DNA from 2 places in the Rhodococcus sp. S3 genome. Region 2 is predicted to be linked to the other one. Evidence: riboswitches for the same ligand, from Rfam matches in the RefSeq annotation. Region 2 holds a riboswitch; the other holds the start of a gene.

Region 1 (5,480 bases), 500 kb from region 2:
GTACGCGTCGATACGGCCGGAACCGAGCGCGAGGTAGTAGTCGACGGCGTTCTGGTAGTACAGGATCTCGGCAGGTTCGAGTCCGGCGGCGACGTTCTGTTCGTTCCACTCGACGAGCAGTGCCTCCTGGTTCGTTCCGGAGCCGACGCCGATCGTCAGGCCTGCGATGTCCTCGGGTCCGTCGAAGGTGATGCCGCTGTCCTTGCCGACCTCGACGGCGAGGCTGTCGAGGCGGTAGGTGGCGAAGTCGTACTTCTCCTTGCGTTCCTCGGTGACGGTGACGTTGGAGATGAACACGTCGGCCTCACCCGAGTCGACGCGGACGAAGTTCTGGGCCCAGTCCGCGGCGGTGAGTTCGATGTCGAGGTCGAGAACATCGCCGATGAGATGGGCGAAGTCGGTCTCGGATCCGATGATCGTGGTGTCGTCGTCGGCGTAGAAGCGCAACGGCGGCACCGTACCGGCGTTGCCGGTGACGACGAGCGTGCCGCGGTCGCGGATCTCCTGGGGAACCTTCGCGGCGATCTCCTCCACCGGGTCGGTGGTGATGCGGTTCTGGTCCGCGGTGAGGTTGTAGCCGGCCGCCGTGGCGTCGGTGTCGGTACCGGCCTCTGCGTCGGAACTGCAGGCCGCGGCGCCCAGGAGAGCGACGGCGGTCAGGGCCGAGGTCAGCAGGCGGACCCGGGGGGAGGAAGCGAACATCGTTACCTTCTCGAATGCTGTGGTGGGGAGGGGGAATCAGAGAACGCGAGACAGGAACGACGCGGTGCGTTCCTGCTGCGGGTTGTCGAGGACCACGTGGGGTGGTCCCTGTTCGACGATGACGCCGCCGTCCATGAAGACGACGGTGTCGGCGACCTCACGGGCGAAACCGATCTCGTGCGTGACGATCACGAGGGTCGCGCCGTCGCCGGCGAGGTCGCGGATGACGGCGAGAACCTCGCCGACGAGTTCGGGGTCGAGAGCCGAGGTGGGTTCGTCGAAGAGGATCACGGCGGGTCGCAGGGCCAGGGCCCGCGCGATCGCGACGCGCTGCTGTTGGCCGCCGGACAACTGTTTCGGATAGTCGTGCAGTTTGTCGCCCACACCGACACGGTCGAGCAGGGCGCGAGCCTCGGCCTCGACCTCCGCCCGGTCGCGCCCCTGCGCCGATACCGGCGCCTCGACGACGTTCTCGAGTGCGGTCAGGTGCGGGAACAGGTTGAAGTTCTGGAAGACGAAGCCGATGCGGGAGCGCTGGCGGAGGATGTCGCGGGCACGCAACTCGTGCAGCTTGTTTCCGCGCCGTTTGTAGCCGATGAGTTCACCGTCGATGCGGACGGTGCCGCGGTCGACCTTCTCGAGGTGGTTGAGGGTGCGCAGGAGGGTGGATTTCCCGGAGCCGGACGGTCCGAGGATCACGGTGACCGTGCCCTTGCGCAGCTGCAGGTCGATGCCTTTGAGAACTTCGAGTGCGCCGAACGACTTGTGGACTCCGCGCACGTCGACGACGTGGTCGACGTCGTCCCGGGTGGCGGTCACTTCGTCGCTCCTCGGGGTGCACCGATGCCGCTGTCGCGGATCTCGCGGTATTTCGCGACCACGCGCTGCCACGGGGTGAGCGGCAGTGCGCGTGCCGAACCGCGGGCGTAGTGCCGTTCGACGTAGTACTGCCCGATCGACAGGATCGTGGTGAGGATGATGTACCAGACGGTCGCGACCATGAGCATCGGAACGACGCGTCCGGTGCGACCGAAGATCACCTGTACCTGGTAGAAGAGTTCGGCGATGGCCATGGTGGAGACGATCGAGGTGCCCTTGAACAGGCTGATCACCTCGTTTGCGGCGTTCGGAAGGATCGCCCGCATGGCCTGCGGGAGAACGATCTTCATGAACTGCCGGTAACGCGGGATGCCGAGCGCGTTGGCGGCCTCGATCTGACCGTGGTCGACGGAGATGATGCCGGCGCGGATGATCTCGGCGGAGTAGGCCGCCTGGTGGAGCGCCAGACCGATGACGGCGGCTGTGAATCCCGAGATCACCCCGGCCACACCGAACTCGAAGAAGGCCGGCCCGAAGGGGATGCCGATCGACAGCGTCTTGTACAGGTACGCGATGTTGAACCAGAACAGTAGCTGGACGATGAGCGGGATCGATCGGAACGCCCAGATGTACGTCCACGAGACCACTTGCAGAACAGGATTGTTCGACAACCGGCCGACCGCGAGGAGCACACCGAGAGCGAAGCCGAGGACCGTGCCCCACAGTGTCAGTTCGATCGTCATCCACAGTGCGGACAGCACGGACGACGCGGTGAAGTACTGCGCGAAGGTCGCCCAGTCCCAGCCGGGGTTGGTGACCAGGCCGTGCACGAACTGGGCGACGAGGATCAGCACGGCAGCGCTGATCACCCAGCGCCACGGATGCCGTTTCCGGGCGACGGCCAGGTCCTCGTCGTCGGTGTGGTCGGCCGGGGCGTCGGGGATGCGGAGATCGGTGGACGTGCTCACGGCGACGTCCTGGGGGCGGGAGCCATCGGGATGGGCCTTTCGGGAATGCGGGGGTGCGGGGGTGCAGACGTGAGTCCCGGCCCGTCCCCCTGCGGACGGGCCGGGACTCACGCGGCGAAGGACGACGGGCGGTCTACGTCAGCGACGACACCGGTGCGAAGTACCGCGGCACAGGTCGATGTGCAGGCGGCACCACGAGGCGCGCTCGGTCCAGCGGGTCATGCTCGTTCCTCCATCGATCCCGGCGGTAGCACCCGCACCCGCGCACGGGGGGTTGCTGCGACGTCGTGGAGCCAGGTCTCTCGGTCGCTCTGGATGGTCGCTGCTCAACCTACGGAGTGCGGCGCGTCGTGGACAGGCTTTCTCTCACCGTGGCGGAAATACCGTCCCTCGTCGAGACCGATGTAGATGTCGACGTGGTGCCCCGACATCGACAACAAGGCCGGTTTCGGCACGCCGTAGACTCGCCTCGGTGACCCCGCTCGAACTTTTCCTCGTCGCATTGGCCGGGCTCGGCGCCGGAGCGATCAACTCCCTCGTCGGATCCGGCACCCTCATCACCTTCCCGACGCTCGTCGCGTTCGGTGTACCCCCGGTGACCGCGACGATGTCCAACGCGATCGGCCTGGTCGCGGGAGGCGTATCGGGCACCTGGGGGTATCGGCGCGAACTGCGCGGGCAATGGGAACGGTTGCAATGGCAGATCCCGGCGTCGTTCTGCGGGGCGTTGGTCGGAGCGTGGCTCCTGCTCCACCTGCCGGAGACCGTCTTCGAGACGGTCGTGCCGATCCTGCTTCTCCTGGCACTCACACTCGTCGTGTTCCAGCCGAAGATCCAGGCGTGGGTGGCTCGCCGGACAGGTGGCGACGCCGACGGCCGTCTCGGGCCGGTGCGGATGACGTTGCTCGTCGTCGGCACCTTCGCCGTCGGCATCTACGGCGGCTACTTCACGGCGGCACAGGGCATTCTGCTGATGGGCCTGTTCGGAGCATTGCTGCACGACCACATCCAGCGACAGAACGCAGCGAAGAACCTTCTGTCGCTGGTCGTGAACATCGTGGCCGCATCCGCATACATCCTGGTGGCGTTCGACCGGATCAACTGGACCGTGGCCGCGCTGATCGCCGTGGGCTCCTTGATCGGTGGTTATCTCGGCTCCCATTACGGCCGACGCCTGTCGCCGGTGGCGCTGCGTGCGGTGATCGTCGTGGTCGGGTTGATCGGCCTGTACCGACTGCTCGCCTGACCCGTCTCCGCGAAGACGGTGAGAACACCCCGCTCCGGCATCAGACTGTAGCCGCGCCGATCCCTACACGCTTCGGACGGGAGAGCGCAGTCATCTGAGAGACGCGAACGTGGTGACCTGCGGTCGACCTCAGCGCGCTCCCACCCACAGGTGCCCCCCAATGCCGTCGCAGGAACCAGCAATGCACGAAGTACCATCCGCCTCCGAATACGAAGGGCCCGGAGTGCGAATGACACCGGTCGGGGGCAGGCTTCGGTGGGCGTGGAGGGTCCTCGCCCTCGGCTCGGAACTCCCACAACGCCACGGTGTCGGCGAGCCCGGCGAAGTCGTGCGGTGGCGTGCCGGCGGGAATCTCTACACGGAAGCACAGAGTCCGCACAACCTTCGGTTCGAGCATGAGGCTGCCGCCCGTCGCCGTGAGCGGTTGACCGTCGACCACAGTCGGAGATCCGAAACCTCCCGCGTTGCAGGACGATGCGGGAGCCTCCGATACGGAGTACCGCAGAACCCCCGCAACCGAGTTCGGTGTCGTCAACGGTGGTCTCAACATGATCGTTACCGGCGTCGTCACCGTCGGAAGCGTTCGTAACGCAACCGGCGCATAGACCGGCTCACCTGGTTGGAGAGAGAGCGGGTCGATGGAGAACTCGAATCGTCCGGCGCCTTCTCGGGTCCCGTACTCTCCCCAGGAGCCTGACTCGCTCTGGTCGATGCCGAAGTTTCCCTGAATCCCGGCTCGGTCCGGCGGCGGATGTAGATGCGATCCGAATCCGCACGCCGAAACCAGGCCGACGATGCAAGAGATCACCAGCAGACGCGCGCCCCTACCGGCAGGTTCGGCCGCACGCACTGTGATCACCTCCTGCCTGGCGTGCTATTCGTCCACGTTGTCGTCTGCTGCGGGTGCAGCGGTTGGGCGCGCGGCTTCCTCTGCCGGTTCGGTAGACGCTTCTTCGTCCGGCACGTCCGCTCCGGTCGTCGCAGGAGTCGCCGTCACCGAAGTCGGTACAGAGACCGCGGGCGCCGACGGAAGAGTGAAGATCCAACCGGCCGTGCCGGACGGACGCAGCATCACCGCGTTTCCACCGTTGAGGACATCGAACGTCACCCATCCCGTATAGGTGGAGTTCGGAGAGAAAGAGGCCGGCATCGAGGCACCACCGCCACACGACGCGGTCGGTGAGCCGACCGGAGCCGTACCTCCGTCCGGAAGTACCTCACGGAAGTCCCGGGCGCGTACTCCGTTCAGCTGCGTGCTCCCCGAACCATCGGACGTCTCGACCTCCAGGAGAACCGCGACGCATCCGCTGCTGCGTGAGACGTCACGAACGGTCGCAGTGCCGAGAACACTTCCATCCGAAGCGACCATCGAGAACGGAACTCGAGCACTCACGCGACTCGGAGTCGAGGGTCCGTTGGGAGCCGGCGTCTGGACAGGTGCCGGTGTAGGTGCGGGCTCGCCAGGCGGCGTGGCGGATATGGTCGTCGGCGCTGTCGAGGTCGCGTCTTCGACTGAACCAATATCCTTGCCATCGACCTCAGATTCCCGGGCTTCGTCGACCGCACTGTCGGACGTTTCGGAGTTGTCGTCGCCCTCCGCGGCCTTCGTCTCGTCTGCAGTCTTGCCGCCTGGTGATTTGCCGTCCTCTCCCTTGCCATTCTCGTTGTCCTCGCGAGTCGGATCCGAGGCTCCGGTCGATCCTTCGGTACTGCCATCGAATTCACGAGGGTCTCCCCCGACGCGT
Region 2 (5,480 bases):
GCGAGCGCCGCGAAGGGGTGGCCGGCGACCCGCGGGTCGCCCGGTCGCAGCCTCGCTGCCGTGGCGAGCAATTCACGCCGGCGCAGCAGCGACGCCTCCCGGCGCAGACGACGGCGGGCACCGACGCCACGCTGGGTCGCGAGAAACAGGTCCTGGCTGAGCACGACGATCACGAAGACTGCCGGGAACAGCAGCAGCGCCGCCAGATCCACGGAGTGCGGGAGGCCGTCGAGCAGCGCAGCGACGAAGGTCATCGTCGCCCCGACGCCGAACACCGACCCGCACAGTTCGAGGTGTTCGAGGCGCAGCGCTTCGGTCGACCGGGACGAACCCTCCGCAGTGATGGCCGGTCCGAGCGACCACGCGATGAGATTGAGCGCGATGACGAGGGCGGCGAGCACCCCGAGGACGGCGGCGGCCTCACCCATCGTGAGGGTGGTGAGCACGCCGCTGCGCACCGGCGTGGACCGGTCGTAGGCCAGTTCGTCGGTGCGGCGGGCGACCGCGTGGATCAGATTCGGTGCGAGCGCGACGGGCAGGTAGGCGAGCGCCGAGCCGAACATCAGCATCCACACCCGGGTCCAGAACCGCCGGCGGGCGTGCGCTCCGCCGCGGGCTTCGGAGTCGGTGGCAGTGGTGGTCACGGCCGTCCTCCTCCCGGGCCTGACGGTGATGCGACTGACAGTGGTACACGAAACGGTAGCCGGTGCCGGGAGTGCTCGGGAACACGACACGGGACGCCCGATTCGGGCGTCCCGTGTACGTGCTGTCGAGAACGGAGCGGAAGGTCAGGCGCGAGCCTTCTGCAGGTTCTCGTCGAGTGCGGCGAGGAACTCCTCGGTGGTCAGCCAGCCCTGCTCGGGGCCGACGAGCAGGGCGAGGTCCTTGGTCATCTGACCGGCTTCGACGGTCTTGATGACGACATCCTCGAGCTGCTGCGCGAACTCGATGACCTCGGGGGTGTTGTCCAGCTTGCCGCGGTGCTCGAGGCCACGGGTCCAGGCGAAGATCGACGCGATCGGGTTGGTCGACGTCGGCTTGCCCTGCTGGTGCTGACGGTAGTGCCGGGTGACGGTGCCGTGTGCGGCCTCCGCCTCGACGGTCTTGCCGTCCGGGGTCATCAGGACGGAGGTCATCAGACCCAGCGAGCCGTAGCCCTGCGCGACGGTGTCGGACTGGACGTCGCCGTCGTAGTTCTTGCAGGCCCAGACGTAGCCGCCCTCCCACTTGAGGGACGATGCGACCATGTCGTCGATGAGGCGGTGCTCGTAGGTGAGACCGGCGGCGTCGAACTCCGCCTTGAACTCTTCCTCGTAGATCCGCTGGAACTCGTCCTTGAACATGCCGTCGTAGGCCTTCAGGATCGTGTTCTTGGTCGACAGGTAGACCGGGTAGTTGCGCTGCAGGCCGTACGAGAGCGAGGCGCGCGCGAAGTCCTGGATGGACTTCTTGTAGTTGTACATACCCATCACGACGCCGCCGTCCTCGGGGATCCGGCAGACCTCGTGCTGGATCGGCTCGCTGCCGTCCTCGGGCGTGAAGGTGATGGTGACGGTGCCCGGGCGGTCGACCTTGAAGTCGGTGGCGCGGTACTGGTCGCCGAACGCGTGGCGGCCGACGATGACGGGCTTGGTCCAGCCCGGCACCAGGCGCGGCACGTTCGAGATGATGATGGGCGCGCGGAAGATGGTGCCGCCGAGGATGTTACGGATGGTGCCGTTGGGCGACCGCCACATCTTCTTCAGGCCGAACTCCTCGACACGCGCTTCGTCGGGGGTGATGGTGGCGCACTTGACGCCGACGTTGTGCTTCTTGATGGCGTTCGCCGCGTCGACCGTCACCTGGTCGTCGGTGGCGTCGCGGTTCTCCACGCCGAGGTCGTAGTACTCGAGATCCACGTCCAGGTACGGGTGGATCAGCTTGTCCTTGATGAACTGCCAGATGATGCGGGTCATCTCGTCGCCGTCGAGCTCGACGACCTTACCTTCAACCTTGATCTTGGACATATGCGCTTCGTGTCCTCCTAGGACGTTTCTGTAGGTCCCCAATCGACCGCACTTTGTGGGTGCGGTCGCCGTCGGCTCGCGAGCAGCGAGCATGGCCGTGTCCACGTCCTGGACCGCGGCCAAACATGACAAGCGTACTGCTATTGCCGACGACCGCAAAGCACCTCGTCCCAGCCCCACGCCCTACCGACCGGTAACTTTCCTGCTGGTCAGGGATGTTCAGAGGGTGCATAAGACCCTGCGACGGAGAGTCGCTAGACTGCCGGGAAAGTCATGAGTGCCAGCGTCAAGCCCCGGCTTGCTGGCCGGCAACCCTCCGACCGGGGTGGGGTGCTCCGGGTGATGACACGGTCGGTGGAACCCCACCGACAAGCCTGTTGTCGGGAGGACTGAGATGATGATGTGCTGTCGCACCCAAGCCACGATCACACCTCCCATCACCGCCGGAAGGACACGATGACCGACATCCGCAGCCGGCGCTGCCAGCCCACCGCGAGCCTCGAGGCGGTCACCTCTTGACGGCGGGCACCGAGCGGCGTCGCGTCGAACTGCCCCCGGCGGATGGACGCCTCGACACCATCGACATCGGCGATCTCGCGCTCGAGAGCGGCGAGACGCTGCCGAACGTCACGATCGCCGTGCAGAGGTGGGGCGAACTCTCCCCCGCCCGCGACAACGTGGTGCTCGTCGAACACGCCCTCACCGGCGACTCGCACGTCACCGGCCCCGCCGGACCGGAGCATCCGTCCCCCGGCTGGTGGTCGGGCATGGTCGGCCCCGGTGCTCCGATCGACACCGATCGCTGGTGCGTGGTCTCGACGAACATCCTCGGCGGGTGCCGCGGCTCCACCGGGCCCGGCAGCACCGCGCCCGACGGCAAGGCCTGGGGGTCCCGCTTCCCGCTGATCACCGTGCGCGACCAGGTGGCGGCCGAGGTTGCGCTGCTCGACAAGCTCGGCATCGACGTCCTCGCCGCCGTGACCGGCGGATCGATGGGTGGCATGCGCACTCTCGAGTGGATCATCGCGTACCCGGAGCGGGTGCGGGCGTCGCTCGTCCTCGCCACCGGTGCCCGCGCGACCGCCGACCAGATCGGCACCCAGACCGCGCAGATGGCTGCCATCACGGCCGACCCCGACTGGCAGGGCGGCGACTACTACGGCTCTGGGCGGCGTCCCGAAGCCGGGCTCGCCATCGCCCGGACCATCGCGCACCTCACCTACCGGACCGAACTCGAACTCGACACGCGCTTCGGGAATCTCCCCCAGGACGACGAGGACCCGTGGCGTGGGGGCCGGTACGCCGTGCAGAGCTATCTCGAGCACCAGGCGCGCAAGCTCGTCGCGCGCTTCGATCCCGGTACCTACGTGGTGCTGTCCGACGTGATGAACCGGCACGACGTCGGCCGCGGACGCGGCGGCGTCGAGGCCGCACTCGCGTCCACCCCGGTCCCGACGATCGTCGCCGGCGTCGACTCCGACCGGCTGTACCCGCTGCGCCTGCAGCAGGAGATCGCCGATCTGCTCCCGGGATCGGGCGACCTGCGTGTGCTCGTCTCCCGCGACGGGCACGACGGATTCCTCACGGAGGCAGACGAGGTCGCGAAGCTCCTCGTCGAACTGATGAAGCTCGCCGAGGGCTAGTCGGTTCCCAGCGGGTCGATCGACGCGGCGAGCGCCACCACGATTCCGCCGACGACCATCATCGAGGCGACGTCGAACGCCTTGCCGCGTACCGCGAGGACACCGACCTTGTCCTCGTCGAGAGCCCAGCGGAACAGGCCGGCGAGGATCGTGGCGCCGCCGAAGACGAACGCTCCGCGTCGCCACCGGTCGGCGATCACCAAGATCACCGCTGCCGCGATCACCAGGGTGACCGCGAGCAGCGGCAGGTTCAGACGCGTGAATCGCAGAGCCTGAGCCATCTCGTCTCCCGGAGTCGTCGACCTGCTTATCGGGACGCGAGCTGCTCGGCCCGCTCCACGACGTTGGTCAGCAGGAAGGCGCGGGTCAGCGGTCCGACGCCCCCGGGGTTCGGGGACACGAAGCCCGCGACCTCACGCACGTCCGCGGCGACGTCGCCGCGCAGTCCGTCCTCGGTGCGGGAGACACCCACGTCCAGCACAGCGGCGCCGGGCTTGACCATGTCCGCCGTCACCAGGCCGGGAACACCTGCGGCTGCGACGATGATGTCGGCGCGGCGCACCTCTGCGGCGAGGTCGCGGGTGCCGGTGTGGCAGAGGGTGACCGTCGCGTTCTCCGAACGACGGGTCAGCAGCAGACCGATCGGGCGACCGACGGTGACGCCACGACCGACCACCACCACGTGCGCGCCGGCGATCTCCACGTCGTAGCGGCGCAGCAGGTGGATGATGCCGCGCGGCGTGCAGGGCAGCGGAGCCTCCTTGCCGAGCACGAGCCGGCCGAGGTTGACCGGGTGCAATCCGTCGGCGTCCTTGCCCGGATCCATGCGCTCGAGCGCCGCGTTCTCGTCGAGATGCTTCGGCAGCGGGAGCTGGACGATGTAGCCGGTGCAGGCAGGATCGGCGTTGAGCTCGTCGATCGCCTCGAACAGCTGTTCCTGGGTGATGTCGGCGGGCAGATCCTTGCGGATCGACGTGATGCCGACCTTCGCGCAGTCGTTGTGCTTGCCGCGCACATAGGCCGCGGATCCCGGATCGTCGCCGACGAGGATCGTGCCGAGACCGGGCGTGACGCCCTTGGCCTTCAGCGCATCCACGCGGACCTTCAGGTCCTCGAAGATTTCGTCGCGGGTTGCTTTGCCGTCCAGGATCGTCGCAGTCACGTCGTTCATTCTTCCAGGCGCCCGTCCGGCGTCGAATCGCGGCCGGTACCGGAAACCGTCCGCGCGCCCGGAGGCAGGCACTCCCGGGCCAGTTCCGCGAAGGCCTCGGCGAGATGCCGCTCGTACTGCCCGGGGTCGGGCATGCAGGAGTCCGAGGCCAGAAAAGACAAGGTGAGGGCCTCGCCGAGGGATGTCACGGAGTGGACGAGACCGTAGTTCCGGTTGAGCATCGGAGTACCGATCGCCTCGACGGCGGGACTGTCCCCGAAGCGGAGTCCCTCGACCGGCCCGCGGGGCACATTCGTCACGGTGGTGTTGGCCAGCGGCACCACGTCTCCCGTGGGCCCCACCCGCCCGCGGTGCGCTCGCCGGATCGTCATCGCCAGGTCGAACGCGGGCGATGCATCCACCGCCGCAACGGAGGCAGCCGCCTCCGGACGCCGGATGCGCTGTTTCTCGAGAGCGGCCGACTCGTGGACTCGGCGGAGCCGCTCGCGCGGATCAGCCCGATCGAGGTGCAGGTCGACATACATGAGCGTGACCTTGTTCTCCGACTCCGCTCCCGCTCCGTCCCGGAGGGATCCCGGAACGATCGCCGCCGGCGAGTCGGCGGGAATTTCCTCGTGGGATGCGAGGTAGGCGCGCAGTCCGCCCGAGACGACCGTCAGG

Evidence for each region. A riboswitch is a leader RNA that binds a small molecule or an ion and turns the genes downstream of it on or off. The one in region 2 is predicted to bind S-adenosylmethionine.
Region 1: it holds a riboswitch for S-adenosylmethionine, as region 2 does, so the genes downstream of both, AC0LPE_RS19010 (amino acid ABC transporter permease) here and metX (homoserine O-acetyltransferase MetX) in region 2, are expected to answer to the same signal.

Annotation. Positions count from the first base shown of each region.
Region 1 is NZ_CM177074.1:4,096,299-4,101,778, forward strand. Features, by position in the region: gene AC0LPE_RS19000 (transporter substrate-binding domain-containing protein) at 1-702, opposite strand, end outside; gene AC0LPE_RS19005 (ATP-binding cassette domain-containing protein) at 739-1,521, opposite strand; gene AC0LPE_RS19010 (amino acid ABC transporter permease) at 1,518-2,489, opposite strand; SAM riboswitch class I at 2,719-2,811, opposite strand; gene AC0LPE_RS19015 (sulfite exporter TauE/SafE family protein) at 2,962-3,735, shown strand; gene AC0LPE_RS19020 (hypothetical protein) at 4,610-5,480, opposite strand, start outside.
Region 2 is NZ_CM177074.1:3,592,043-3,597,522, forward strand. Features, by position in the region: gene AC0LPE_RS16835 (hypothetical protein) at 1-644, opposite strand, end outside; gene AC0LPE_RS16840 (NADP-dependent isocitrate dehydrogenase) at 789-2,006, opposite strand; SAM riboswitch class IV at 2,276-2,387, shown strand; gene metX (homoserine O-acetyltransferase MetX) at 2,522-3,649, shown strand; gene AC0LPE_RS16850 (DUF3017 domain-containing protein) at 3,646-3,930, opposite strand; gene AC0LPE_RS16855 (bifunctional methylenetetrahydrofolate dehydrogenase/methenyltetrahydrofolate cyclohydrolase) at 3,957-4,811, opposite strand; gene AC0LPE_RS16860 (wax ester/triacylglycerol synthase domain-containing protein) at 4,817-5,480, opposite strand, start outside.